Regions from separate parts of the Geodermatophilus sp. SYSU D01045 genome, predicted to be linked through region 4. Evidence: riboswitches for the same ligand, from Rfam matches in the RefSeq annotation. Region 4 holds a riboswitch; each other region holds the start of a gene.

Evidence for each region. A riboswitch is a leader RNA that binds a small molecule or an ion and turns the genes downstream of it on or off. The one in region 4 is predicted to bind cyclic di-AMP.
Region 1: another riboswitch for cyclic di-AMP. It lies ahead of ACI798_RS02200 (C40 family peptidase); the one in region 4 lies ahead of ACI798_RS21565 (transglycosylase family protein).
Region 2: another riboswitch for cyclic di-AMP. It lies ahead of ACI798_RS03450 (hypothetical protein); the one in region 4 lies ahead of ACI798_RS21565 (transglycosylase family protein).
Region 3: another riboswitch for cyclic di-AMP. It lies ahead of ACI798_RS22695 (C40 family peptidase); the one in region 4 lies ahead of ACI798_RS21565 (transglycosylase family protein).

Annotation. Positions count from the first base shown of each region.
Region 1 is NZ_JBJGZB010000002.1:85,336-92,035, forward strand. It holds gene ACI798_RS02180 (SHOCT domain-containing protein) at 1-50, shown strand, start outside; gene ACI798_RS02185 (PGN_0703 family putative restriction endonuclease) at 55-972, shown strand; gene ACI798_RS02190 (DUF222 domain-containing protein) at 974-2,149, opposite strand; gene ACI798_RS02195 (carbohydrate kinase family protein) at 2,199-3,113, opposite strand; gene ACI798_RS02200 (C40 family peptidase) at 3,175-3,687, opposite strand; cyclic di-AMP (ydaO/yuaA leader) riboswitch at 3,700-3,851, opposite strand; gene ACI798_RS02205 (hypothetical protein) at 4,211-4,369, shown strand; gene ACI798_RS02210 (hypothetical protein) at 4,598-5,170, shown strand; gene ACI798_RS02215 (hypothetical protein) at 5,293-5,496, shown strand; gene ACI798_RS02220 (fumarylacetoacetate hydrolase family protein) at 5,556-6,482, opposite strand; gene ACI798_RS02225 (MBL fold metallo-hydrolase) at 6,496-6,700, opposite strand, start outside.
Region 2 is NZ_JBJGZB010000003.1:49,698-56,397, reverse strand. It holds gene ACI798_RS03470 (dihydrofolate reductase family protein) at 1-343, opposite strand, end outside; gene ACI798_RS03465 (YciI family protein) at 453-818, opposite strand; gene ACI798_RS03460 (dihydrofolate reductase family protein) at 1,061-1,624, opposite strand; RNA gene rnpB (RNase P RNA component class A) at 1,829-2,240, opposite strand; cyclic di-AMP (ydaO/yuaA leader) riboswitch at 2,366-2,525, shown strand; gene ACI798_RS03450 (hypothetical protein) at 2,784-3,377, shown strand; gene ACI798_RS03445 (PIG-L deacetylase family protein) at 3,424-4,143, opposite strand; gene ACI798_RS03440 (DoxX family protein) at 4,162-4,560, opposite strand; gene ACI798_RS03435 (sulfite exporter TauE/SafE family protein) at 4,585-5,337, shown strand; gene nadA (quinolinate synthase NadA) at 5,341-6,372, opposite strand; gene ACI798_RS03425 (dihydrofolate reductase family protein) at 6,484-6,700, opposite strand, start outside.
Region 3 is NZ_JBJGZB010000048.1:2,006-8,705, reverse strand. It holds gene ACI798_RS22710 (serine hydrolase domain-containing protein) at 1-256, opposite strand, end outside; gene ACI798_RS22705 (DUF3817 domain-containing protein) at 272-589, opposite strand; gene ACI798_RS22700 (hypothetical protein) at 692-1,225, shown strand; gene ACI798_RS22695 (C40 family peptidase) at 1,265-2,386, opposite strand; cyclic di-AMP (ydaO/yuaA leader) riboswitch at 2,398-2,530, opposite strand; gene ACI798_RS22690 (hypothetical protein) at 2,724-2,948, shown strand; partial or broken gene ACI798_RS22685 (YhjD/YihY/BrkB family envelope integrity protein) at 3,003-3,821, shown strand; gene ACI798_RS22680 (transglycosylase domain-containing protein) at 3,845-6,373, opposite strand; gene ACI798_RS22675 (HelD family protein) at 6,462-6,700, opposite strand, start outside.
Region 4 is NZ_JBJGZB010000039.1:19,566-26,265, forward strand. It holds gene ACI798_RS21545 (phosphoribosyltransferase) at 1-116, opposite strand, end outside; gene ACI798_RS21550 (hypothetical protein) at 130-276, opposite strand; gene ACI798_RS21555 (demethylmenaquinone methyltransferase) at 330-1,049, opposite strand; gene ACI798_RS21560 (isochorismate synthase) at 1,086-2,360, shown strand; gene ACI798_RS21565 (transglycosylase family protein) at 2,466-3,683, opposite strand; cyclic di-AMP (ydaO/yuaA leader) riboswitch at 3,688-3,857, opposite strand; gene menD (2-succinyl-5-enolpyruvyl-6-hydroxy-3-cyclohexene-1-carboxylic-acid synthase) at 4,261-5,940, opposite strand; gene ACI798_RS21575 (o-succinylbenzoate synthase) at 5,937-6,700, opposite strand, start outside.

The DNA of each region.
Region 1 (6,700 bases), on a different contig from region 4:
CCATCGCGGACTTCGAGGCCAAGAAGGCCGAACTCCTGGCGCGGATCTGACGTCGTGACGGACAGCGTCATCTCCCCCGTCCGGTCGGACGACCCGGTCACCCGACGCGAGCGCCGGCGGCAGTCGGACTTCCGGGAGCAGGTCCTCGGCCTGCCGGCCGGGACGCGGAAGGGCCAGCCGCTCGGCAACTACCTCCGCGAGGAGCACGGCGACCACAACTTCCTCTCACCCGAGGCAGCGCGGTACGCCCGCGCACGCGCCAAGGTCGTGCGCGAGGAGGGTGGGCAGCTCGAGCGGTCGCAGCTGTTCACCAACATGCTCAGCTCGATGCCGCTGGCGTTCAGCGTCTTCGGCCACCTGCGCGCCCACCGCGACGAGGCCGCGACCGTCCTCGGGCGTCTCCTCCACCTGCCGGTGAGGGGCTTCGACAGGGTCAAGCTCGGGCAGCGCGTCATCGACGGCATCGAGTGCGAGTGGGCTCCCGACCGCCGCGAGCACCTGCAGGACGGGTCGGCTTTCGACGCCGTGGTGGCAGCCCGGCTGGCGGACGGCGCCCGGCTGCTCGTCGCCGTCGAGACCAAGTACGTGGACAGCTTCAGCCGGGACGCCAAGGACGACGCAAAGGACAGGAAGTACCGCGGGTTCTGTGAGAACTTCGGCATGGCCGACGGCGCCTTCGACCGCCTCGGCGGGTACCCGACACGGCAGCTGTTGCGCAACGTCCTGCTCACCGAGAGCGTGCGCCGCGGCGGCTCCGCGGGTGGTCCGGTGTGGGACGCGGCGGTGACGCTGGTCCTCGCCCGGGACGACGACGAGGGTGCCCGCGACGTGGCGAGCCGGCTAAACGCCGATCGCGGATCCCTGCCGACGCGCGTGCTCTTCCGCGGGCACGGCGAGCTCGCGGACGCCGCCGCTGCGGTGCCGGCGCTGAGCGACTGCGCAGCGCTCTTCCGCCGTCGCTACCTGCCCTGATTCATGCGGCGGGGGCGAGCAGAGGTGGCCGGACGGAGATCTCGGTGCCGTCCGGTCGGTAGGTGCGCCAGACCCCGGTCGGTTGTCGTTCCACCCGGAAGCCGTGGTGCACCTTCGTGTGGTGGCGTTCGCACAGCAGTGCCGAGTTCTCCAGGCTGGTCTCGCCGCCGTCGATCCAGTGCACCAGGTGGTGTACGTCGCACCACCAGGTCGGCGCCCCGCAGCCGGCGAACACGCACCCGCCGTCCCGGAGCTCGGCGGCGCGGCGCAGGTGACGGTCGGCCAGCCGCCGCTCCCGCCCCAGGTCCAGCGGCACCCCGTCGGCCCCGAACACCACCCGGGAGATCATGCCGTCGCAGGCCAGCCACCGGGCGCGGGCGGCGGAGATGGTCACTCCCGAGCCCAGCGTGGCGGCGTTGCGATCGGTGCCCGGAGCGGCCAGGTCAGCGAGGTCGATCCGCGCCACCACGTGCGGCTTGTGCCCGCGCAGCAGCGGCAGGCTCCCGGCCGCCAGCACGTTGTCGATGACCTGGACCAGCGCATCCCCGAGGCGCTGGGCACGGGTGCGGTCGTCCCCGGCGGGGCGGTCGGCCTGCACGTGCGCCTCCAGCGCGGTCTGCAGCTTCTCCCCGCCGACCGCGTCCAAGTGCCCGCGGATGGAGAGCGAGCCGTCGGCGTGCCTGGCCAGCGTCAGTGACCGGCCCTCGGTCGGGTCGGGTTCCGGCCCGTCGGGATCCAGGTCGTTGCAGTAGTGCTGCACCACCTGGACCAGATCGGCGTGCTCGCGCTCGACGGCGACGCCGGTGAGCACCGCGTCGATCACCGCCAGGTCCACGCCCTGCTCGAGAGCCGAGGCCAGCCGCTCGGGGGTCACCACCCGCGCCGCGACCGCGACCTGCTCGGCGGACACCAGACCCGTCTCGTGTGCCTCGGCGAGCGCCGGCAGGTGCTCCAGGGCGCGCCCGTTGCGCACCAGCCGAGAGGCCTCCACCGTCGACAGCCGGCAGTGCCCGCGCAGCCACGAGACCATCGACCTCAGCCCGTCCCGCTCCGGCGCCTGCTGGATCTCCGCCTCGCGAACCAGGCAGGTCAGACGGGCGTCCTCGCGGTTGCGCCGGGCGACCGCAGCGGCGACGTCGTCGAGGACGTCCCCGCTCTCCAGGTCACCCGAACACATGATCGAAGTCTAGTCGATCCGGCAGTCTCGTGCAGCACGAACCCCCAGGTCAGAAGCCCAAAAATGGTGGCTGGCCACCGACCGCTCCGGCCACCACAGCGGCCGCTGCATGACCGGCCCGGACGGCGTCCAGCACGGACGCACCCGCGCGCCAGCCGGTCAGCAGCCCGGCCGCGAACGCATCGCCGCAGCCCGTCGTGTCGCAGAGCCCACCTGCGGGCAGCCGCTCGACCGGCACCTCCACCGTGCCCGCCACCGTGACGACCCGAGTCGGGGCAGCGCCGGCGTGTGCCAGCACCAGCGGCGGCGCCCAGGCGGGCCGGTCGCCGTCCAGACCCAGGGCGCTGGCCTCGGCGGCGTTGCAGCAGAGCACGTCCGGACGCAGCCCGGTGAGCAGGTCGGCGTAGGCACCCACGCCGTGGGCAGAGATCCGGGCGGCAGCGGCGACGTCCACGCTCACCGGCACCCCGAGGTCGTGCGCCGTGTCGGCGGCGGCCCGCACCGCGTCGGGGAAGCGCAGCAGGTCGTAGCCGTCGAGGTGGACGACGGCCGCGCCGGCGAACCACTCCCGGCGGACGTCGGCCGGCTCCAGGCCGCCCTCCCCGCGGTCGGTCAGCACCGTGCGCTCGCCGTCGGGGTGCACGAGCACCGTCGCCAGCGGCGCGCGGCCGCGGCGGACCACCGCGATCTCGACGCCGCGCCCGGCGAGACCGGCCAGCAGCCCGTCGGCGAGCGGGTCGGCGCCGGCCCAGCCCGCGAGCCGCGCGGGCGCACCCAGGCGGGCCACGCCGGCGGTGACGTTGGCGGGCGCGCCGCCGGCCGTCGTCGTCCGCCCGACGCGCTGCTGGCCGCCGATCACCAGGGGTGCGGAGAGCACGAGCAGCTGGTCGGCGACGAGCTTGCCGACCGCCACCACCGGACCGGAGCCGGCCGGCCGCGGCCAGGGGGGATCGGCGGCGGTCACCACCCGAGGATGGGTCGGTGCCCCCGGCCGGGCGAGCCGGCCGGGGGCACCGTTCCGTGCGTCAGGCGACGCGGCGCGCGCCCGCGAACTCCGGCATCGAGTCCAGGTCGACCACGGCCACCGGCTTGCCGGCGGTCGAGGCGTGGACCATCTGGCCGTTGCCGATGTACATGCCCACGTGCGACACGGGGCTGTAGAAGAACACCAGGTCACCCGGCTGGAGGTCGGCCTTCGCCACCGGGGTGCCGAACGTCGACTGGGCCTTCGAGGTGCGCGGGATCGAGACGCCCGCCGCCTGGTAGGAGTAGCTGGTCAGGCCCGAGCAGTCGAAGCTGTCGGGGCCGGTCGCGCCGTAGACGTAGCGGTCACCGACCTGCGCGAGGGCGGTGTCGACGGCCGTCTGGGCCGCCCCGTTGGGAGCGGGCGCCGGTGCGGCGGCGACCGTCCCGGTACCGCCGCCGCCCGTGGAGGCCGACGCCGGCAGGGGGGACAGGGCGATGCCGGCTCCGGCGATGGCCGCGACGGCGATGCCGCGGAACGAGCGACGGGCGGTGGACGTGCGTGCAGTCGTCATCGACGACGGTTCTCCTGTTCTCCGCGATCGCCTACCGGGTTAGCTGACGGGTTCGGACGGAGGAGTCGCCCGGCGCGACGGAGCGCGCTTCACCCCAGTGCTCACGTGGGTCCCCGGCCCGGTGCCGGCTGAGTTGCCGGCGTCCGGTTCGGCGTGTCCGGCGGGTGTCACACAGGGGGCGTGACGGTGGGTCCCGGCCGGACCGCGACGACGGTAGGGACGGGGGTTGCAGCACTCAACCGGGCCGGAGTCGCGCCACGCCCGGACGCCGGTCGCGGACTTGACGCGGGCAGCGGATCCGAATCGCCCGCCTCACCAGGACCGGAGCCGGCGCCCCCGCCGTGCGAGATCCGGAGGGACGGCGCCGACACGCCGCGGCGGAGGAGAAAGGAGCCGGCGGTGTGCCCGTACAGCCCGTCAACGACCCGCCACGACCGGATCGGGGGACACAGCCGGGATCGCGACGGTTGCGCCGCCCGTTGTCGGGGCACCCGATGCAGTAACCGAGAGGAGGGAGCCCCCCATGGGGATGATGAGGAACCTGATCGCCTCGGGCGTCGCCGCCAAGGTCGTCCAGGAGCTCCGGAAGCCGCAGAACCAGGCCAAGATCAAGCAGTTCGTCCGCGACTTCCAGGCCAAGAACGCAAAGGGCGGCAAGGGCCAGTCCGGTCGCGGCTACTGACCCGCGGTCCCGATCGATCGCGGCCCCCGTCCCGGCCCGGGACGGGGGCCGCGGCGTGTCCGGGGAGACCGGCGGGGCGACGGGGGCGTCCCGTGACCGTTCCGCGACGACGCCGTCCCGGATGTCCCGGGGACCGGCGTCCCCCCGTGGCACGCTCCCGCGGTTCCTCCCGCGACAGCGGTGCCGCCGCGCCCGCCGCGGGTCCCTCCAGCACGACGGGGTGTCCCGATGACCCGACCGCCGCCCGGCCAGCCCTGGCAGCCGCCGCAGGGCCCGCTGCCCGGATTCCTCCCCCCGCCTCCGGAGGAGAAGGAGACGCCGGTCTACCTGCGTCCCTGGTTCGCCGTCCTCGCGCTGGTCCTCGTCGTGGGCACCATCGGCGCCGCGCTCGGTGGCGGCGACGACGACGAGCCGGCGACCGTGGCCGCGAGCACCACCACGGTCACCGAGACCGTGACCGCCACGCCGAGCCCGCAGCCGGCCGTCCCGCCCGTCTCCAGCGCCCCGCCGCCGGCCGTCGCGCCGAGCACCACCGCGACCCTGACCACGTCGGCCGCGCCGGTGGTCGACTTCGCCATGCCGTCGGTGGTCGGGATGACCCTGCAGGACGCCCAGGACCTGATCCAGACCCACGGCGTCTTCCTCAGCCTGTCCCACGACCTGCTCGACACGCGCAACCAGGTGCTCGACGCCAACTGGAAGGTCTGCACGCAGAACGTCCCGGCCGGCCAGCGGGTCACCGGCGACGTCGAGGGCGCCATCGACCTCGGCGTCGTGAAGCTCGAGGAGAGCTGCCCCTGACCACCCGTCCCCGAGCGGACGGCGACCGCCCGAGCCGTGTCCGGGGCGGCGGGACGGGTACCCCGTGCTCCGACCGGGGCGAGCCCAGCCGTCCGGTCGGAGCACGGCTGAGGAGGTCCGCGATGACCCAGGGTCCGCCGAACGGCGGCTCCGACGGCCGCACCGACGACCACGTGCTGCCGGGTGAGCACCCCGACGAGAACGGCGTCGCCGACGACGCACCCGAGCAGGGACCCCGCGCTGCCCAGGGACCCATGGGGAGCGGAGACCGCCCCGGCTTCCCCGGCGCCGCCGAGGGCACCGGGATGGGCCGGGCGGAGGACTGAACCGGCGCGTGTCCGCGCTCCGGGGTCACAGTGGCCCCGGAGCGCGGGCACGCTCCGCCCTAGGCCCGCGCGGCCGCCGCGGGACCCAGCGGAACCAGGTCGGGGCCGGCGACGATCGGTGCGGTCACCGTGCCGATCCGCTCGACGGTCACCGCGACCTCCACGCCCGGCCGCAGCCACGGGTGCCGCTCCTCGCCGTGCAGCGACCGCAGCTCCAGCAGGCACCCGGTCCCGACCGTGCCGCTGCCGACGACGTCACCGGGCCGCAGCTCGGTGCCGCGCGAGGCGTAGGCGAGCATCTGCCCGAACGACCAGCGGATGTCGGCCCAGTTGCCGCCGCCCTGCTCGACGCCGTCGACCGCGGCCACCATCCGCAGCGCGTAGCCGGCACCCGAGCGGTACGGCTCGAGCTCGTCGGGCGTCACCAGGACCGGGCCGAGCGTCGTCGCGCCGTCCTTGCCCTTGGCCGGGCCGAGGCCGACCTGGGACTCCACGCCCTGCACGTCGCGAGCGCTCCAGTCGACGAACACCGTGTAGCCGGCGATCGCGGCCTCGGCCTGCTCCGGCGTGAGGTCCGACCCGCCCCGGCCGACGACCGCGGCGACCTCCACCTCGTAGTCGAACGCCGCCGAGCCGGGGGAGACCGGCACCGGCTCGCCGGTCCCGCGCACCGCCGCGGGGTTGGTGAAGTAGAAGACCGGCTGCTGGAACCAGACCGGCGAGACCTCCCGGCCGAACGCGGCGGCGGCGTTGCGCGCGTGCTGCTCGAAGGACAGGAAGTCGCGCACCGACGGCGGCCGCGGCACCGGCGCGCGCAGCACCAGCCCCTCCTCCGGCACCACCTCGGCCGGGGTGCGCTCCGCCGCCAAGGCGAGGTCGGGCAGCAGGTCGACCAGTGCGGCGTCGAACCCGTGCACCTGCCCGTCGCGCAGCAGCCCGGCCCGCTCCGCGCCGTCCGACGGCGACACGTAGGTGACCCAGCGCATCAGCTCTCCTCCCTCACGCCCGGCAGCCGATGGGGGCGCCGTGGAACGCCACCATGTCCGGCCAGATGTCGGCCAGCGGCAGCCGCTCGCCCGGCGGCCGGCCGTCGAGCTCGGCGTAGGCCCGGTGCAGGTTGCCGACCAGCCGCTCGGACTCCTGCCACCCGGTGTAGGGGTTGTCGGCGTGCCGCCGCGCGGTCTCCAGCGGCGACCACCCGGCC
Region 2 (6,700 bases), on a different contig from region 4:
GCTCGAGTGCGCGGATCTCGTCGGGGTCCACCTCCGCCCGCAGCGAGGCGTTGGGCCCGACCTCCTGCAGGGTGCGGGAGAACACGATCTTCGGCACCGCTCGCCAGATGCCGGCGAACTCACGCACGACCGCTGGGTTCTCCGGGTCCTGGTCGGCGGTCGGCCAGAACGCCTCCATGAGCTCGTAGGTGACCCGCCCCTCGATGAAGGCGCTCTGGGTCGCGAGCTGCTCGTTGAAGTGCGCGTGCAGCTCGTCGTCGACGCAGTGCCAGCTCAGGTCGTGGTCCGGCCCCTCGAAGAAACCGTCCAGCGACAGCATCATGTGCACGACGATCTTCCGCATCCGTCCTCCTGGTCCTCGCCCCGGTCCGGGAGCCGGGACCGGCGGACGCGGACGATCTCATCGGTCCCGTCCGTCGGGAGCCGCCCCGGGCGACACGGCAGAGCGCCCCCTACGCCGGTACCTCCTGGAAGGCGCGGACCTCGATCCGTGCGCCGAGCGCCCTAGACGCCTTCGCGGCCCAGGAGACGGCGGTCTCCCGGTCCGGCGCCTCGACGACCCAGAAGCCACCGAGGTACTCCGGCGCCTGCGTGTACGGCCCGTCGGCGACGGCGAGGTCGTCCCCGGTGTGGTCGACGGTGACCGCGGTCGACGGCGGGTGCAGCCCACCGGCGAAGACCAGCGCGCCGGAGGCCACCAGCTCCTCCAGGAAGGCGCCGGCCGCCGCCAGGGCGGCCTCCAGCTCGGCGGGGTCCATCGACGCCATCGTCGGTTCCTCGGCCGAGTCGTGCGGCATGGACAGCAGGTACTGCGTCACGGGTCCTCCCGGGTCGTCGCCGCGGCCCGTCCGGCCGCCCCCACGAGAGAGGACCCCGGTCGCTGCGGCGACTCATCGGTCGGGTCCCGCCGGTGAGGGTCGGGTCGCGGGCACACCGACAGCCACCTGACACCGGATCCGGACGACCGGACGCCGTCGACCCGGTCGTGCGCGGGTCGGCGGGGAGCGTCGACCGCTGCCTGCCACGTGCCCCTGGCGGCGGCTCCAGGGACCGTCGCGCCTCAGTGCCTGGTCTCGTACCTGGTCAGGAGCACGCCGTCGGGGAACGTCCGGGTCTCGACCAGGGTCAGGTCCACCCAGTTGTCCAGCGCCGTGAAGAACGGCGTGCCCCCGCCCACCAGGACCGGGTGGGTGACGATCGCGTACTCGTCGACCAGCCCGGCCCGCATGGCCGCCGCGGCGAGGGTGGCGCCGCCGACGTCCATGGGACCGCCGTCCTCGGTCTTGAGTCGGGCGATCTCGGAGACGGCGTCGCCGGTGACCAGGCGGGCGTTCCCGTCGACCGCGCTGATCGTGGAGGAGAACACCACCTTCGGCATGTCCCGCCAGCGGCGGGCGAACTCGATCTGCGCCGGTGTGGCGCCGGGCTGCTGGTCGGCGGTGGGCCAGTGGGAACTCATCCCCTCCCACAGCCTGCGCCCGTACAGCGCCAGGCCCGTCGCCCCCACCCGGTCGGACCACCACTGGAACAGCTCGTCGCTCGGCACGCTCCAGCCGAGGTCGTCACCGGGCGCGGCGATGTAGCCGTCCAGGCTCGCGTTCATGCCGAAGGCGAGTTTCCGCATGGCGTCATGCCTCCCGTGAGTCGGTTCGGCGTACAGACCAGCACGGCGCGGGGAACTGATCGGTCAGGCCACACCGAGGGCCGGCCGCCGCACGGCGTCCCCGCGGCCGTCTCACGACCCGCGGCGCGCCGCGCCTGGCTCGGTGGCGTGACGTGCACTCCCTGTCGCCCCCTGGACGCACGGGTCCAGGTCGGCGGCGGGCGACGGACGAGTCGGCCTGTACGCCGGGTTCTGTCCTCGGGCGCCTCGCGGCCTCCCGATGGGCGGTCATCCATCTAGGCCCGCCGTTGCCGGCGGGCTCGAGCGGTCCACCCGCAGGCTCGGGCGGGCAGCCCTCGAACGCCTGCGCAGGACGGCGTCCGGTCGCCCAGCCGCCGCCCCTTCTCGACCTTGCTCCGGGTGGGGTTTACCGAGCCGCACCGGTCACCCGGTGCGCTGGTGGTCTCTTACACCACCGTTTCACCCTCACCAGCAGCGAACTGCTGGCGGTCTGTTCTCTGTGGCACTGTCCCGCGGGTCACCCCGGGTCGCCGTTAGCGACCACCCTGCCCTGTGGAGCCCGGACGTTCCTCGGCGGCGGGGTCTCCCCCGCCGACGCGACCGCCCGGCCGACTCGTCCGTCGTGCCGACCAGTCTACGGACCCTCTCAGCGGAACTCATGAGTCCGCGCTGCGGGCCCCGGCGGACGCTCCTACGGTGGCTGCGTCCGGCCGGTCGTCACGTCCTCCACCGGGGGAGCCGAGCCGGGTGCCGCCGAGTCACGGCCACCGCGGGTGGCCGCGAGCCGGGGACCCACCGCACCACCGGGGTGAGTCCCACCTCCCGAGCCCCGGGAGGGGGTAGGGCGCAGATCCCCGCCCGAACCCGTCAGCTGACCCGGTAGGCGGCCACGGGAGAACGGAGAACCACCACGGGGTGCGCCGACGGCGCCTGCCCCGGCGTGCCCCGCCCCCTGCGACGAGCGCCGCGACCCGCCCACCTCCGCCGGTCGCCGCCCTCCACGGACCGGAACCGACCGCCCTGGCGTCGGCCTGCCCTCCAGCAGTCGCCCGCCGCCCGGCCGCGCGCCGGCCCGTCCCGCAGGTCCCCCTCACGCGACGGGTGACCGCCGAGCCACGGACGGCGCCGCGCGACACCGACGTCAGGAGCTCTCCTCGTCATGCCCTCCAGCAGCAAGCGCACGATCCGCCGCACCCTCACCGCCGGCGCCCTCGCCGTCGCCTTCGGGCTCACCGGCCAGTCGGCGGCCCAGGCCGACTGGGACGGTCCCCGCCGCGACCGGTCGGACAGCTGGTCCCAGGACCGGGGAGGAGCCGCGGCGCCCGCGGCCCCCGCCGCACCGGCCGCGGCCCCCGCCGCACCGGCCGCGGCCCCCGCCGCCGCGGCGGCGGTGTCCACGAACCTCACCGGCAGGCCGACCGCCTCCTCGACCTCCTACAGCGCCTGGGCGGCGCACGTCCGCCCGGTCGTCGCCGAGGTCGCGCAGCGGTTCGGGGTGTCCACCGTGCTGACCCGCCCCGGGCACTCCCCCACCCAGCAGCTCGCCGCGGACTTCATGGTCTACGCCGACTCCGCCAAGGGGAACGCCGTCGCCCAGTACGTCGTCGACAACGCCTCGCGCCTCGGCGTCGACTACGTCATCTGGAGGCAGCGGATCCTCGTGATCGGGAGCGGCGGCTGGCGGGCGATGGAGGACCGCGGGTCCCCCACGGCCAACCACATGGACCACGTCCACGTGAGCTTCAACCCCTGACCGCCCCGGACGCGGCCCCGGGAGCTCCCCGGGGCCGCGTCCGGCGTCAGCCGGCGTACAACGCGAAGCCGGCCACCCGCCGGCCGTCGACGACCGGGGTCGCCATGTCGACCTGTCGCCGTGCCTGCTCCTCGACCGGGTCGGCCGACAGCGCCTCCAGGTAGCGGCGGTGCTCGGCCAGCGAGGCCACCGCCCGGTCGACGACGTCGGTCACGTCGACGGTGTGCGTGACCCCCACCGGCGTGGAGACGGCGGTCCAGCGCACCCCGCGCCACGGTTCCGGGTCGGCGAGCTCGGCGAAGATCCACTCGTTGGCCGCGTCGCCGACGGCGTCGACCACCGCCCGGCCCAGCACCCGGTGGTCGGCGCTGTTCCAGTAGCCGAGCGCGGAGCCGGGCGGCGTCCACGTGTCGCCGAAGTGCAGCGTCACCACGAGGTCGGGCCGGTGACGCCGGATCGCCGCCGCGATCGCCCGCCGCAGGTCCAGCCCCTCGGTCAGCCGGCCGTCGGGGTGGCCGAGGAACTCGACCACCGACACGCCGACCACCGCCGCCGCGGCCCGCTGCTCGCGCTCGCGCAGCGGCCCGGCGGCCTCCGGCGGCAGCCCGGCGATGCCGGCCTCGCCGCTGGTGGCCATCACGTACCGGACGTCGCGCCCGGCCGCCGTCCACGCCGCGACGGCGGCCGCGCAGCCGTACTCCACGTCGTCGGGGTGGGCGACGACGACCAGGGCGCGCTGCCAGTCCTCGGGGAACGCCTCCGCCATGCGGGCAGTCTGCCGGGCTCAGCGCCGGCGTCGGCCGGGGGCGCGGCCGCTGACGCCCCGGTGTCCCCGGGCCACGCGCAGCGCTGCGGCGATCATCGGCGCCTGCAGCGGCAGCCGGACCGCCGCCGCGGCCACCAGCGCAGGCCGCCCGCGCGCCACCCGGAAGTGGTGCAGGTGGGCCGGCACGAACGCGGCCAGCAGCACGGCCGCGGCCCATCCCCCGGCCCGGCGGCTCGCCGGCGCGGCCAGCAGTGCCGCGGTGCCGACCTCGGCGACCCCGCTGCCGAGCACCCAGGCGCGGGCGTCGCCGAGCTCGGGCGGGACCAGCCACTCGAACGTCCGCGGCCGCACGAGGTGCAGCACGCCGGAGCCGCCGAGGGCGGCGGCCAGCCAGGTCGCCGGGGCCGGGGGTCGCATGCGCCGACCGTAGGCTGGCGCTCCGTGACGGCCGCCGACCTCCTGATCGCGGCCGCGGTGGCCCTGGGCGCGGGAGCGGTCAACTCGATCGCCGGCGGCGGGTCGCTGATCCTCTTCCCCACCCTGGTCGGGCTGGGCCTGGGGACGGTGGCGGCCAACGTCACCAACTCGGTCGCGCAGTGGCCCGGCTACCTCGGCGGGATGGCCGGGTTCCGCCGCGAGTACGCCGGCCAGCGCGGGCGGCTGGTCCGGCTGGGCGCCGTCTCCGCGCTGGGCGGCGTCGCCGGCAGCGTGCTGCTGCTGACCACCCCGAGCGAGGCCTTCGACGTCGTCGTGCCCGTGCTCGTGCTGCTGGCCAGCCTGCTGCTGGCGGTGCAGCCGCTGCTCACCCGCCGGCTGCGCGACCGCGACGACGGCGCCGCCCGCGACCCGTGGTGGCTGTACCTCGCGCTGTTCCTCGCCACCGTCTACGGCGGCTACTTCGGCGGCGCGCTCGGCGTCATCCTCGTCGGGGTCCTCGGGACGGCGCTGCACCGGCTGCCGCTGGCCAACGCGCTCAAGTCCGCGCTGTCCGCGGTGACGGCGACGGTCACGCTGGTCGTGTTCGGTGTCTTCGGGCCGGTCGCCTGGCAGGTGGTCGCCGTCGCGGCGCCGGCCAGCCTGGTCGGCGGGTTCCTCGGCGCCCGGGTCGCCAGCCGCATCCCCGCGACGCCGCTGCGGGTGCTGATCGTCGTCTTCGGCGTCGCGGTGTCGGTCTACCTCTTCACGCGGATCTGAGCGTCACTCACCGCCGCGGCCGGGCTCGCCGATGGCGATCATCGCCTCGACGGCGCGGCGGGCGTGGGCGGCGGTCTCCGGGTCGACGTCGACCGCGCCCTCGCCGGTGCGCAGCGTGTGCAGCAGCTTGGCCGGGGTGATCATCTTCATGTAGCGGCAGGCCGCGCGGCTGTTCATCGGGATGAACGCCGTCCCGCTGTTGAGCGCCCGCAGCTGGTGCAGGATGCCGACCTCGGTGGCCACCAGCACCTGGCCCGACGAGGTCCGCGCAGCGGCCTCGACCATGCCGCCGGTGGACAGCACGCGGGTGCGGTCGGCGGGCAGGTCGCCGTGGCTGACCAGGTCGAGGACCGAGGTGGTGCAGCCGCACTCGGGGTGCACGAGGATCTCGGCGTCCGGGTGCGCGGCGACCTGCGCGCGGACGTCGGCCGGGCTGATGCCCGCGTGCACGTGGCACTCCCCCGCCCAGACGTGGATGTCCTGACGCCCGGTCACGCGCTTGACGTGCGCGCCGAGGAACTGGTCGGGACAGAACAGGATCTCGCGGTCCTCGGGGATGGAGCGGATGACGTCGGCGGCGTTCGACGACGTGCAGCAGATGTCGGTCTCCGCCTTCACCGCGGCGGTGGTGTTCACGTAGCTGACGACGACGGCGCCGGGGTGCTCGGCCTTCCACTCGCGCAGCTGCTCCGCGGTGATCGAGTCGGCCAGGGAGCAGCCGGCGGCGTGGTCGGGCAGCAGCACCGTCTTGTCCGGCGAGAGGATCTTCGCCGTCTCGGCCATGAAGTGGACGCCGCAGAAGACGATCTCGCGGGCGTCGGTCTGCGCCGCGACCCGCGACAGGTAGAGCGAGTCACCGGTGAAGTGGGCGACGTCCTGGATCTCGGGCACCTGGTAGTTGTGCGCGAGCACCACCGCACCGCGCTCGTCGGCGAGCCGGCGGACCTCCGCCGCCCAGCTCTCGTACTCGGCGGGAGACAGGGTGCGCTCGTCGCCGGCGACGGTGGTGGTGGCGGGCGCGATGGTCGCGGTCACGGGGCTCCTCGGGATGCGGGGGGCTCATCGTCCCCGGAGCGCCGCGGCGGGCGGCGGCGGGGTGTCCGGTACAACGCCGGACCCCCGGGCCCGCTTCCCGTCCCGACGACGTCAGCGCCGCACGTCGTAGAGCAGGTGGGTCACCCGCCTGCCCTGCACCACCACCGGGTCCTCGAACGGGATCTCCGGCGGGCCGCCGGCGCCGAAGTACGGCCGGCCCGAGCCCAGGACCACCGGGACCAGGGCCAGCACCACCCGGTCGACCAGGCCGGCCCGCAGCGCCTGCCCGCCGACGTCCCCGGCGCTCACCGTGACGTCCCGGTCGCCG
Region 3 (6,700 bases), on a different contig from region 4:
GCGGGTCGTCGAGGGCCAGCCGGCCCTCGTCCCGCAGCCGCATGACCGCGACGGCGGTGACGGTCTTGCTGATCGACCCGAGCCGGTACTGGACGTCGGTGTGCGGCTCGTCGACGTCGCCGCGGCCGGCCGACCAGGCCAGCCCGCCGTCGCGGACCACGCCGGCGACCAGGCTGGGCGCCCGCCCCTCGCGCTGCACCCGGGCGGTGCGGGCCAGCAGGGTGCGGGCGGTCGAGGGCAGCACGGGTTCCGGCATGACCGGAACCGTAGGTCAGGCCCGGACGGGCGCCGCCAGCCGCCCGGTGCGCCCGGCCCAGCGCTCGAACACCACGGTGACCAGCGGCGGGACCGAGGCGGCCAGCGCGAGCAGCGTCGTCCACCGGGACCAGCCGAGCACCCGCGCGGCGACCAGCGCCACGACCACGTAGGCGACGAACACCGCGCCGTGGACCGGCCCGAACACCTGGACGCCGGCCTCGGAGGTCTCCGGCACGTACTTGACGTACATCCCGGCCAGCAGGCCGACCCAGGACAGGGCCTCGGCGACGGCGACGGTGCGGAAGGCCAGGGCGACGGTGCGGGGGTTCATCGGTGCGCGGTCCTCGGGTCGGGGGCGGTTCCGGAGGGTCAACGCGGCAGCGGGCGGCGACGTCCCGATCTCCGGGTGTGAGGTGCGTGGCAGGGTCGGGCCGTGCGGGGTCTGGCGCGGCGGGAGTTCTGCCTGGTCCTGCTGCGCCGGATGGCGGACCTGCGGCCGGACCTGGTGGCCGCGGCCCTGCCCCGCCTGGGCGCGACCCGCGCCGAGGCGCACGCGGCGCACACCCGCTGGCAGGCGCTGCACCACGCGCGGCGGGCGCCGCGTGGCGTGGCACTGCGCGCCGCCGTCCTCGGGCCCGCCGAGGAGGTGGAGGACCGCCGGTTCGGCGACCTGGACCTCGAGGTCCGGCGCTGGCCGCTGCCGCTGTGGCCGCACCTGCGCTGGGAGGTGCTCGCAGCCCCCGGCGGCAGCGTGCTGCACGAGCACCTGGTGCGGGCGCCGGGCTCCCCGGTCCCGCCGGCGGCCGACGGGCGGCTGCGGGTCTGGGAGCACGTGGTGGCCGACGTGAGCCGCCTGCCCGGCGCGCAGGAGGTGGACCCGAGGGTGGTCACCCGCTGGGAGGTGCGGCTGCCCTCCGGCGCGACGGCGGCCTTCGTCCGGGGCCTGCTGCAGCGGGTCCGGACGTGATCCGTCCCGGCACCTGGTGACGTGGGGGCAGGGAGGTCCTCACCCGATCCGGCGGGCGCCGGCGTAGCCGCCCATCACGTCGATGCCGGCGACCTTGACGACGTCGCCCGACGTCGGCGCGTGCACCATCTGGCCGTTGCCGATGTAGATGCCGACGTGGCTCACCGGGCTGTAGAAGAAGACCAGGTCACCGGGCTGCAGGTTCGCACGGGAGACCGGGGTGCCCATCGTCGACTGCATCTTGCTGGAGTGCGGGAGGCTGATCCCCGCGGCACGGAAGGCGTACTGGGTGAGGCCGGAGCAGTCGAACGCGTTGGGGCCGGCGGCCGCCCACACGTAGGGCTTGCCGCGCTGGGCCATGGCGGTGGCGACGACGGTCCCGGCGACGCCGCTGGCCGGCGCGGCCGCCGGCGCCGGCTCCTCCGCGGACGACGACCCGGAGGCCGACGCGGTGTCCTCGCGCTCCTCGTCGCGGCTGGCGCGGGCGTCCTCGGCGGCGTGCGCCGCGGCGGCGGCCTCGAGGGCGGCACGCCGCTCGTCGGCGGTCAGCCGGGCGTAGTCGGCCTGGTAGGCGGCGATCTGCGCCTCGAGGTCGGCCTGCTGGGCGGCCACGGCGTCGTACTGACGCTGGGCCTCGGCGGCGGCCTCGGTGGCGGCGGCCTGCGCGGCGGTGGCGGTCTCGGTGGCGGCCGCGGCCCGGCCGAGCAGCTCGCCCTGGTAGCCGGCGACGCCCTGCAGCAGCGTGACGCGGTTGACGAACTCGTCGGCGTCCGCGCTGGTCATGAGCGCCTGCAGCGAGCCCATGCTGTCGCCGGTGTACGCCGACCGGGCGATGCCGACCACCTGCCGGCGGGCGGTGTCCACGGCGGCCTGGGCGGTGGCCAGCTCCGCGGCGGCGGCGTCGGCGGCGGCCTGCTGGGCGGCGAGCGCCTCGCGGGCCTCGTTGAACTGCTCGGTGACGACCTCGAGCTCGTGGCCCCGGGCGGCGACCAGCTGCGCGGCCTCGGCGGCCGTCGTCGGCTCCTCCGCCCCGGCCGGCGCCGGGACGGCACCCAGCCCGAGACCGATGCCGAGGGCGCCGACGAGGGCGAGGGCGGCCCGGCGGCCGCGGGAGCGGCCGGTCGCGGGCATGCCGGGGACGGACGTGCGCAGGGACGCCACGCGGCGGTCTCTCCTTCTCCCAGGCCGCCTACCGGGTTAGCTGACGGGTTCGGGCGTGGAGTCGCCCGGCGCGTGCGGACACGCGCTACACCCCAGGACTGCGATGGGTCCCCGGCCCGGTCCCCGCGGAGGGGATCCGGCTCGACGGCGTCCGCGGGGTGTCACCCGGACTGGTGACGGAGCGCCCCGTTGGACGTACTGAGCGTAAGGTCCGTGACCGGCGTGTGACAATCACCCCGGTGTAATTACATCGGTCACGAACGGTGATGGGGTGGCTCCGGGAGGTTGCCGACCCCCGCCGGTTTGCGCGGCCGCGGGGACGTGTACCGATTGCTGCATGTCCTCTTCCACGCGGATGCGTCTGGCCCGGCCGCTCGTCGCGCTCGCCCTGTTCGGCTCCCTGGTCGCCTGCGGTGACAACACCGACTTCTCGCGCGGCCCGACCAACTGCGACGCCTCCGGCGAGAACGCCAGCAACGAGAACGACGCCAGCTGCCAGGAGACCGGCCAGAACCCCGGCAACGACGCCCCCACCACCGACGACGCGAGCACCGACGACTGAGCGCCGCCCGGTCCCCGGCGGGCGCCGGGCCGCCGGGACTGGTGGCATGGGCGCGTGAGCCCGGGACGCAGGTGGACGGCGGCCCGGGTGCGCGCCGAGACGCGGACGCTGCTGGCCGGTGCCCGCCGTCTGCTGCACGGCCGTGACCTCGCGCTGATCGGCGCGGGACTCACCTTCTACGCCGGCATCGCGGTGGTGCCGCTGGTGCTGGTCTCCGTCCGGCTGACCGCGCTGGCCACCTCGGCCGAGGAGGTGCGGGCGCGCAGCGGGCGGCTCGCCGAGCTGCTGCCGGCGTCGCTGGGCGCGCCGGACGCGGTGGCCCGGCTGGTCGACGCCGGCGTCCGGCTGGACCTGCTGGGGTTCGCGCTGGCGCTGCTGCCGCTGTCGCTGTACGGCGAGGGGCTGCGGCGGGCGCTGATGCGGTTCAGCCGGCGGCGGGAGAACCTCACCGGCTGGCGGGGCCGGCTGCTCGCGCTGCCCCTGGTCGTGGCGACGCCCCTGCTGCTGTACCCGCTGCTGCTGGCCGCCACGGTCATGGCCGACCTGGCCCGCGAGGACGGCGCCGGGCCCGCGATCGGGCGGTTCGCCGTCGGCTACTACTCGGTGCTGTTCGTGCTGACCGTGCCCATCCTGTGGGGCTATGGCGTGGTGGCCGGCGGCCGGCGCCGGTGGGGCGCGCTGGTCAGCGGCGCGCTGTTCACCGCCGCGTGCCTGTCCGGGTTCCTGCAGGGCTTCGTGCTGTTCCTGTCCCTGCCGCTGGACCTCGGCGCGCCCTTCGGCGGCCTGGTCGTGGTCGGCGCCGTGGTCGCCATCGGCCTGTGGCTGTTCCTGCTGCACCTGGTCCTGCTGGCCGGGTGGCTGCTCACCCAGTCCCTGGACGAGCGGCTGGGGCGGCGTCAGGCGTCCGGTCGCCAGGGTGAGCCGGGTCCGCCACCCGGCGCCGGGGGCTCGGTCGCGGGCGCGGGCGGCTCCGGTGCGGGCGGCTCCGGTGCGGGCACCGCCGGCGCCGGCGGCACCTCGGTCGGCGGAGGCGGCGCGGGCGGCGGCTCCGGCGCCGGGGGCGGGGTCGACGGCGATGGCGGGGACGACGGCGGGGGCGGGGAGGACGGCGGCGGGGACGACGACGGCGGGGTCGTCCCGGGGGCGCTCGGGGGCGCCGGGTCGGCCGGCGGTGCGGGCTCCGGCTCCACGTAGTCGCTGCCGTTGCTCACCAGGATCGACACCACCTGGCCGGGCACGGCACGGCCGCCGCGGGGCGGGCTGGTGCCCAGGAGGGCGCCGGACGGCTCGTCGCTGTCGACGCGCACCGTCCGCGGGGTGAACCCGGCGTCGGCCAGGGTCCGCTCGCAGGCGCGCACGCCGGAGCAGCCGGGCACCGGGCGGGTGTTGCCGTTCTGCACGGTCTCGTCGGCCGGCGGGAACTCGCCGCTGCCGCGCGCGGTGAGGATCGGCTCCATCGCGTCGTGCCAGATGGTGGCGCCCTTTCCGCCACCGAAGCCGCCGACGTCCTCGTTCTGCTTGGGGTTGAGGACCATGACGCTCGCGGTGATCTCGGGCGTGTAGCCCACGAACGCCACCGAGTAGTTGTCCTGGGAGGTGCCGGTCTTGCCGGCGATCTGGTGACCGCGGACGTAGGCGCGGGCCCCGGTCTGTCCCGGGTTCCCCGGCTCGACGTCCTTGCGCAGCATCTGGTTCATCGTGTTCGCCACGCCCGGCGGGACCGCCTCGGGCGTGCACCGGTCGCCGACCGCGAGCGGCTCGCCGCCGGCGCCGGCCGCCGGCTCGCCGTTCTGGTCGAGGACGGCGGTCACCGGGACGACGTCGCACTGCGTGCCGCCGGCGGCGAACGTCGAGTAGGCGCTGGCCAGCGCCAGCGGGCTGGTCGCCTCGGCGCCGAAGGTGAACGACCCGCGGTTCTCGTCGATGATCTTCTGCGCCAGGCCGGGCGGGCTGAACTGGAACAGCCCCGCCGCCTCGGCCATCCGCACCGGCTCCTCGACGCTGCCGAGGGCGTCCTCGAGCGCGAGGAAGTAGGTGTTGGAGGACTGGTACAGCGCCGTCGTCAGGTCCAGCGTCGGGCGGTAGCCGGACCCGGCGTTGCGGACGCAGTACCGGCCGTCGGTGTCCCGGCCCTCGCAGGGGCCGCTGTAGACCCGGGAGACGTAGGGGTCGGGGGCGGTGAGCGTGTAGTGGGAGGAGTAGCCCCGGGCCAGGGCCGCGGCGGCGACGAAGACCTTGTACGTGGAGCCCGAGCCCTGGCTGGGCGCCACGTTGAGGTTGAACGACTCCTGGGTGCGGTCGGCGAGGTCGTAGCCGAAGGTCCGGTTGACGCTCATCGCCAGCAGGTGGCCGGTGCCGGGCTCGACGGCGGTGAACATCGCGGCCAGCGAGTCCTCCCGCGGCAGGGTCTCCAGCACCGCGGCGTCGCCGGAGCGCTGCAGCTCGGGGTCCAGCGTGGTCTGGACGGTGTAGCCGCCGTTGTCCAGCTGCTCCTGGCTGAGCCCGAGCTCCTGGATGAGGTACCGCTGCACGAAGTCGCAGACGAACGGGCCGACGGTGGCCTGGACGCAGCCCCGGGGCGGGGCGGGCGCGGGCGCCAGCCCGAGCGGCGCGGCCGCGGCCGCGGCCGCCTCGTCGGCGGTGACGAAGCCCTGCTCGGCCATCCGGGACAGGACCTCGTTGCGCCGCGCGGTGGCCGCCTCGGGGTCGGTGAACGGGTCGTCGTTCACCGGGCTCTGCACGAGGCCGGCCAGCAGGGCCGCCTGCGGCAGGGTGAGCGCGGCGGCGTCGACGCCGAAGTAGGCGCGGGCGGCCGGCTGCACGCCGTAGGCGTTCTGGCCGAAGTAGACGATGTTGAGGTAGCGGGCGAGGATCTCGTCCTTGCTGTAGAGGTCCTCCAGCGCCAGGGCCAGACGCGCCTCGCGCAGCTTGCGGCCCACCGTCTGCTCGGTGGCGGCGGTCCGCTCCTCGGGGGTGTCGGCGGTCTGCAGCAGCGTCTGCTTGACCAGCTGCTGGGTGAGCGTCGAGCCGCCCTCGGCCACCTGCCCGGCGGCGATGTTGGTGACCAGCGCGCGCAGCGTCCCCTGCACGTCCAGGCCGCGGTGGCCGTAGAAGCGCGAGTCCTCGATGGCCACCATGGCGTCCTTCATGACGTCGGCGATCTCGGAGGGCTCCACGGGGTCGCGGTTCTCGTCGTAGAAGTACGTGATCGGCTCGCCGTTCGCGGCCAGGAGCACGGTGTTCCCCGGCGGCGGGGCGTCGGTGAACTCGGTGGGCAGGTCACCGAGCAGCCCGGTGGACTGCTGGGCGGCGATCGCGGGACCCCCGATCCACGGGAGGAGCAGGCCCGCCACCAGTGCCCCGGCGACCACGATCGTCGCGGCCAACCGGAGCAGCGTGCCGGCCCGGCTGTCCTGCCGGTCCATGGGCCTCCCTCCCGTGCGCGCACACTGCAACAGAGATCACGTCCGGCCACAACGACCCGCGCCGTGCGGTGCTGCGGTCGGGGGACGCTCAGACCTCCAGCAGGGCGGGCAGGTCGTCGCGGTGCAGCACGACCAGCGTGCTCACCGCCCGGGTGAGCACGACGTAGAGCCGGGACAGCCCGCGCGGCTCGGCGGCCGCGATCGCCGCCGGGTCGGCCACGACGACGGCGTCGAACTCCAGCCCCTTGGCCAGGGTGGCGGGCACGACGGCGAGGCGTCCGGCCGCCGAGCCGTCGTCGGCGAGCACCGCCGCCGGCAGGTCCGCGG
Region 4 (6,700 bases):
CCGAGGACGAGCGCGTCCGGGCCGAGGGGCACGGCGGGGGGACGGGCGGGGTCGGTCAGGCGCGCGGCGAGCCGCCGGCCGGCGTCGCGCCGGTCGCGGTACGGGCGGCCGTCCACCGCGCGGCCGGGGTCAGACGGGCTGGGGTCCCGACGGCGGCGGGGCGCTCGGGTCGGTGGGGCTCGGCTGCGGCAGCGGGGCCGGCGACGGCGGCGAGATCGGGTCGACCGGCGACGGCGACGGACCGGGCGGCTCGGGCATCGGTGTCGGTGTCGTCATGGGGCGACGCTATCCCCGCGGGCGGGCGGCGGGAGCCCTCGTGCGCGGGCCGGTCAGGGGCGGACGGCGCGGTGCAGCGCGACGACGCCACCGGTGAGGTTCCGCCAGGCGACGTCGGTCCACCCGGCGGCCTGGATGCGGGCGGCCAGCGCCGGCTGGTCGGGCCAGGCGCGGATCGACTCGGCCAGGTAGACGTAGGCGTCGGGGTTGCTGCTCACCGCGCGGGCGATCCGGGGCAGCGCCCGCATCAGGTACTCGGTGTAGACGGTGCGGAACGGCTTCCAGGTGGGGCTGGAGAACTCGCAGACGACCAGCCGCCCGCCCGGCCGGACGACCCGCGCGAACTCGCGCAGCGCGGCGTCTGGGTCGGCCACGTTGCGCAGGCCGAAGGAGACGACCAGCCCGTCGACGCTCGCGTCGGCGAACGGCAGCGCCATCGCGTCGCCGGCCACCTTCGGCACCGGCCGGCCGGCGCCGGCGCGCAGCATCCCCTGCGAGAAGTCGCACGCGACGGCCCGGACGCCCCCGGCGGCGAGCTCGACGGTGGACACGGCGGTGCCGGCGGCGACGTCGAGCACGACGTCCCCCGGCCGGGCGCCCAACGCCTCGCGGGTGGCCCGCCGCCAGGCGGCGTCGCGGCCGCCGGAGAGCACGGTGTTGGTGAGGTCGTAGCGGCGGGCGACGCCGTCGAACATGGCCGCGACCTCGTGGGGCTGCTTGTCCAGCCCGGCCCTCGACCCGGCGGTGTGTGTGCTGTCTCGCCGGTCTGCCACGGCGGACGACGCTACCGGCTGCCTACGCTGGGGGACGTGACGGCAGCGGCGGTGACCTCCCCGGACGCCGTCGCGCCCGCGGTCACCACGGTCGCGCTGCCCGACTCCCCGGACCTGCTGACGCTGCTGCCGCGCGAGGGCGCGCTGTCCTGGGTGCGCCGCGGCGAGGGCCTGGTCGGCTGGGGCGAGGCCGACCGCCTCGAGGTCTCCGGTCCCGGCGCGCTGGCCGAGGCCGCCGCCTGGTGGGCCGACCGCAGCGCCGCGCTCGCCGTCGACGACGAGGTGGGCGTGCCCGGCTCCGGGCCGGTCGTGTTCGGCAGCGTCGCGTTCGACCCCGCCCGGGGGACGTCGGTGTTCGTCGTCCCCGAGGTCGTCGTCGGCCGCCGCGACGGCGTCGCGTGGGTGACCACCACCGGCGGCGCCGACCCGCGCGACGTGCTGCCGGCCACCCGCGAGCCGCTGCCGCCCGCGCCGGGCCGGCTGCGCTACGCCGACGGCGCGCTCGACCCCGCCTCGTGGTGCGGCGCGGTGTCCGCCGCCGTCGCCCGCATCGGCGCCGGCGACCTCGCCAAGGTGGTGCTCGCCCGCGACCTGCTGGTCACCGCCGACGAGCCGCTGGACCCCCGCCGCCTGCTCGACCGGCTGGCCGCCCGCTTCCCCGACTGCTGGACCTTCGCCGTCGACGGGCTGCTCGGCGCCACCCCCGAGCTGTTGCTGCGCCGCACCGGCCGGCAGCTGTCGGCGCGGGTGCTGGCCGGCACCGCCCCGCGCGGCGCGGGCGCCGAGGACGAGCGGCTCGCGGCGGGCCTGCTGGCCAGCGACAAGGACCACGCCGAGCACGCCCTCGCCGTCGACTCGCTCGTGCGGGCGCTCGACCCGTTCTGCACCGCGCTGTCGGTGCCGGAGCAGCCCTCGCTGCTGACGCTGCCGAACGTGCGGCACCTGGCCACCGACGTCGTCGGCACCCAGCGCCGCTCCGGCGCCCGCGGTCGCGCCGGGCTGCTCGAGCTGGTCGACGCCGTGCACCCGACCGCCGCCGTCTGCGGCACCCCGCCCGACGCGGCCGCCGCGGTCATCGCGGAGCTGGAGGGCATGGACCGCGGCCGGTACGCCGGGCCGGTGGGCTGGCTCGACGCCCGCGGGGACGGCGAGTTCGGGCTGGCCCTGCGCTGCGCCCAGCTGGTCGACGACGACCCGTGCTCGGCCCGGCTGTTCGCCGGCTGCGGCATCGTCGGCGCCTCCGACCCGACGGCCGAGCTGGCCGAGACGCAGTCGAAGTTCGCCGCCTTCCAGGCCGCGCTGGAGGGCTGAGGCGGCCGGTCCCGGCCGGCGTCCTCCTCCCCCGGACACGACCCGGAGACGACGAGGGCCCCGGCCGCTGCACGCGGTCGGGGCCCTCGTCGGGTGTGCTGGAGGTCAGCCCACGTAGTTGACGTGCACGTGGTCCACGTGGTTCGCGGTCGCGCTGCCGCGGTCCGCCATCGCCTTCCAGGCGCCGTCCGGCGAGGTGAGGATGCGCTGCTGCCAGATGACGTACTCGACGCCGAGCTCGTCCCAGTGGTCGACGTGGTACTGGGCGATCGCGTCGCCGAGGGCGGCGTCGGACATGACCATGTAGTCCAGCGCCTTGCCGGAGGGGTGGCCGTCCGGGTCGACCGCGCTGGCCCGCGTGCCGCCGAGGGTGATGTCCGCGGCGCCCGGGACGTTGCTGACGACGGCGTTCGCCGCCGCCTGGACGGCCTCGTGGATCGCGCCGGCGGTGTTCGTGATCTCGGCGACGACCGAGGACTGCGCGACCTGCGGGGCGGCCTCGGCGATCGGCGGGGTGGCGGCGGGCGCCGCCTCACCGGCGGCGGCGACCGGGGCCGGGGCGGCCTCGGCGACCGGAGCGGGGGCGGCCTCGGCGGCCGGAGCGGGAGCGGCCTCGGCGGCGGGGGCCGGGGCGGCCTCGGCCGGGACGGCGGAGCCGCTGAGCGCCAGCACCTGACCGGGGTAGATCAGGTTCGGGTTGCCGCCGATGACGTCGGCGTTGCGCTCGTAGAGCTCGCGCCAGCTCTGGCCGTGGGCGGCGGCGATCTTCGCCACCGTGTCCCGCCAGCGGACGGTGTACTCCTCGGTGGTGACCTCGGCCCGCTCGGCCCGGTCGGCCCGCTCGGCCGGAGCGGCCTGCTCGGCGGCCGGCTGCTCGGCCGGAGCGGCCGGGGCCTCGGCGGCCGGGGCGGCCTGCTCGGCGGGCGCGGCCGGGGCCTCGGCAGCGGCCGGGGTGGTGCCGTCGGTCAGGAACTTGCCGCAGCTCGGCCAGGCGCCGATGCCCTGGCCGGCCAGGACGGCCTCGGCGATCTGGACCTGCTGGGCCGGGGTGGCCAGGTCCGCGCGCGGGGCGAGGTCGGTGCCACCGAAGGCGGCCCAGGTGGACTGGCTGAACTGCAGGCCGCCGTAGTAGCCGTTGCCGGTGTTGATGCTCCAGTTGCCACTGGACTCGCACTGGGCGACGCCGGTCCAGTCGTGGGTGGTGGAGGCGGAGGCCGGCGAGCTCAGGACGCCCAGGCCGACGGCGGCGGCGCCGGCAGCGACAGGGGCCTTGGCGATGACCTTCTTGGTGCGGACGTAGCGGGGTGCGCGGTGCTTGGGCATGGTGATGATCTCCCGATCACCGCCGGCGAGGTGAGCTGTCGGGTTCGGGCGATCGGTGCCCGGCCGCGGTCCGCGGCTTCACCCCGAGGCGCGCTCCGACAGGCCCCCGTAGGCCGTCGCGCGCCGGAAGAGTGGGTCCCCCACCCCTGCCCTGGGAGTTGGCGTGGGCGACCGGTGGGCAGGGTTTGGCGGACCGGCGCCGCGCTCCGTCTTCGCTGAGCGCAGCCAAAACGCTACGTGTCGTCATGTCGACTGTCGTCGTGACGGCGGTCACAGTGCGGTTCGGCTGGGGCTCGTGGGGTACGGCGTGACGCCGGCGTGACCACCGCATCGGGCCGCGCCGAGAAACGGAACCCGCTGTTCACGGTGCGCGATCCGGCCCGGCGAGCACGCCCCCGCCCCCGCGGCCGCCCTCGCCGCGACCGCCCGGATCCCGTGACGAAGGCCACCGCCACGGAGTGACGGACCGGCTCGTCACGGGCGTCCGGAAGGGGCTCCGGAGCCGTGCGTCTCACTCTCCGGTGAGCCCGGCGGGACCGGCTGGTCGCTGCAGGAGACCCGACGCTCCCGAGGCCGCTCAGGCCAGGGCGCGGCCCGCGGCCTCCCGCAGGGCGACCGCGAGGTCGGCCTCCGCGCGCTGGTCGGTGCGGGCGACGACCACCCGGGGCCCGCCGCGCACCAGCGCGGCGGCGAGCTCCTCCGGCGTGGCCACCGCCGTCGCCGCCCAGCCCAGGGACGCCGCGACCGCGACCAGGTCGCGCCCGTGCGGCGTGCCGAACACCCGCCGGTAGTCGCGGGCGTACGCCGGCCGGCCGGGCTCCAGCTGGGCGAAGATCCCGCCGCCGTCGTTGTCGGGCACGACCACGGTGAGGTCCGGGCGCGGCTCGCCCTCGCCGGCGAGCAGGCCCTGCAGGTCGTGCAGGAACGTCAGGTCGCCCATGAGCGCCACCGCCGGCCCGCCGTGCGCCAACGCCGCGCCGACAGCGGTGGACACCGTGCCGTCGATGCCGGCGACGCCGCGGTTGGCGAGCACGCTGACGTCGCCGCGGGGGACGGCGAGCCGGTCGACGTCGCGCACCGGTGTCGAGGACCCGAGGACCAGCAGCGCCCCGGACGGCAGCGCGGCGACGACGTCGCGGGCCAGCCGGGCGGCGGTCAGCCCGGGCGCGGCGTCCAGGGCGGCGTCGACCGCGCCCCCGACCCGGTCCGCGGCCGAGCGCCAGGCGGCCGCCCAGCCCGGCTCCGACGGCGGGCCGGCCGGCGGGGCGGCGCGGGTGACCAGGGCCGCCGAGCGGCCGGCGTCGGGCCAGCGCGGCCCGGCGACCACCGTCTCCACGCGCACCCGCGGATCGGCCAGCAGCGCCGAGACCGGCCGGGACAGCGTCGGCCGGCCGACGACGACCACGCGGTCGGGCCGGTGCGCGTCCAGCCAGCCGGGCACGCCGAGCAGCAGCGCCCCGCCGCGCACCGCGCCGTCGGTCCACGCCCCGCCGCTCGGCTCGGCGACCACCGGCCAGCCCGCCGCGCTGGCGCCGCCCGCCCACGCCCGGCCGACGGCGTCCGGCCCGTCCCCGGCGACGACGAGCGTGCGCGGGCCGTCCCCGACCGGGACGGTCGCGACGGGCGAAGGCGCCCCGGCGGTCCACGGCGCCCCGCCGTCCCGGCCGGCCCACGGGCCCGCCGGCGGGCCGGGCTCCTCCTCGGGCAGCAGCGGGTCGCGGAAGGCCAGGTTCAGCTGCACCGGCCCGGGGTCGCCGGACAGGACGCCGGTGGCCGCGAGCAGCGCCCGGGACACCACCGAGCGCCAGTAGCGGTTCTGCGCGGCCTCCCGGCCGGCCTCGGGCACGCCGACGTCGGCCGCCCAGCGCGCCGCGCCGCCGTACAGGCCGGGCTGCTCGATCGTCTGGTTGGCGCCGGTGGCCCGCAGCTCCGGCGGCCGGTCGGCGGTGAGTGCCAGCAGCGGCACCCCGCTGACGTCGGCCTCGAGGACGGCGGCGTGCAGGTGCGCGGTCGCCGTCCCGGAGGTGGTGAGCACCGGCACCGGCCGGCCGGACGCGCGGGCCAGGCCCAGGGCGAGGAAGGACGCGGTCCGCTCGTCGATGCGCACGTGCAGCCGCAGGACGCCGGCCCGCTCGGCGGCGGCCAGCGCCAGCGCGACCGGCGCCGAGCGCGAGCCGGGCGCGACGACGGCGTCGCGGACCCCGCCGCGGACCAGCTCGTCGACCAGCACGCGGGCCAGCGCGGTGGAGGGGTTCACGCGGCCAGCACCGCGCCCAGCCGCTCGGTCCAGCGGGCGGTCACGTCGCCGGGTGCGGTCACGGCGTCCAGCCGGCCGGGGTCGGGCCGGGTGACCGGCAGCGCGCCGTCCACCGGCAGCAGCGGGGTGTCGGTGACGTCGCCGTCGAGGAGGGCGACGGTGGCCAGGCCGCAGGCGAAGGGCAGCTCCGGCAGCGCGGCGGCCAGCGCGATCCCCGCGGCGATGCCCACCGAGGACTCCAGCGCGGAGGAGACCACGCACGGCAGCCCGTGCGCCTCGGCCACGCGCAGCGCGGCCCGCACGCCGCCGAGCGGCTGCACCTTGAGGACGACGACGTCGGCGGCCTCCCGCAGGTCGACCCCCAGCGGGTCGTCGGCGCGGCGCACGCCCTCGTCGACGGCGACCCGGACGTCCACCCGGCGGCGCAGCGCGGCGAGCTCGGCGAGCGTGGCGCAGGGCTGCTCGACGTACTCGAGGCCCACCCGGTCCAGCTCCCGGATCCGGGCGACGGCGGTGTCGACGTCCCACGCCGCGTTGGCGTCGACCCGGACCGCGCCGGAGGGGCCGAGCGCATCGCGGACGGCCTCCACACGGGCGAGGTCGTCGCCGGCGGTCTGGCCCGACTCGGCCACCTTCACCTTCGCCGTCCGGCAGCCCGACGCGGTCACGATCGCGTGCGCCCGCTCGGGCCCCACCGCGGGGACGGTGACGTTGACCGGCACCGCGTCGCGCACCGGTGCGGGCCAGCCCCGCACCGCGG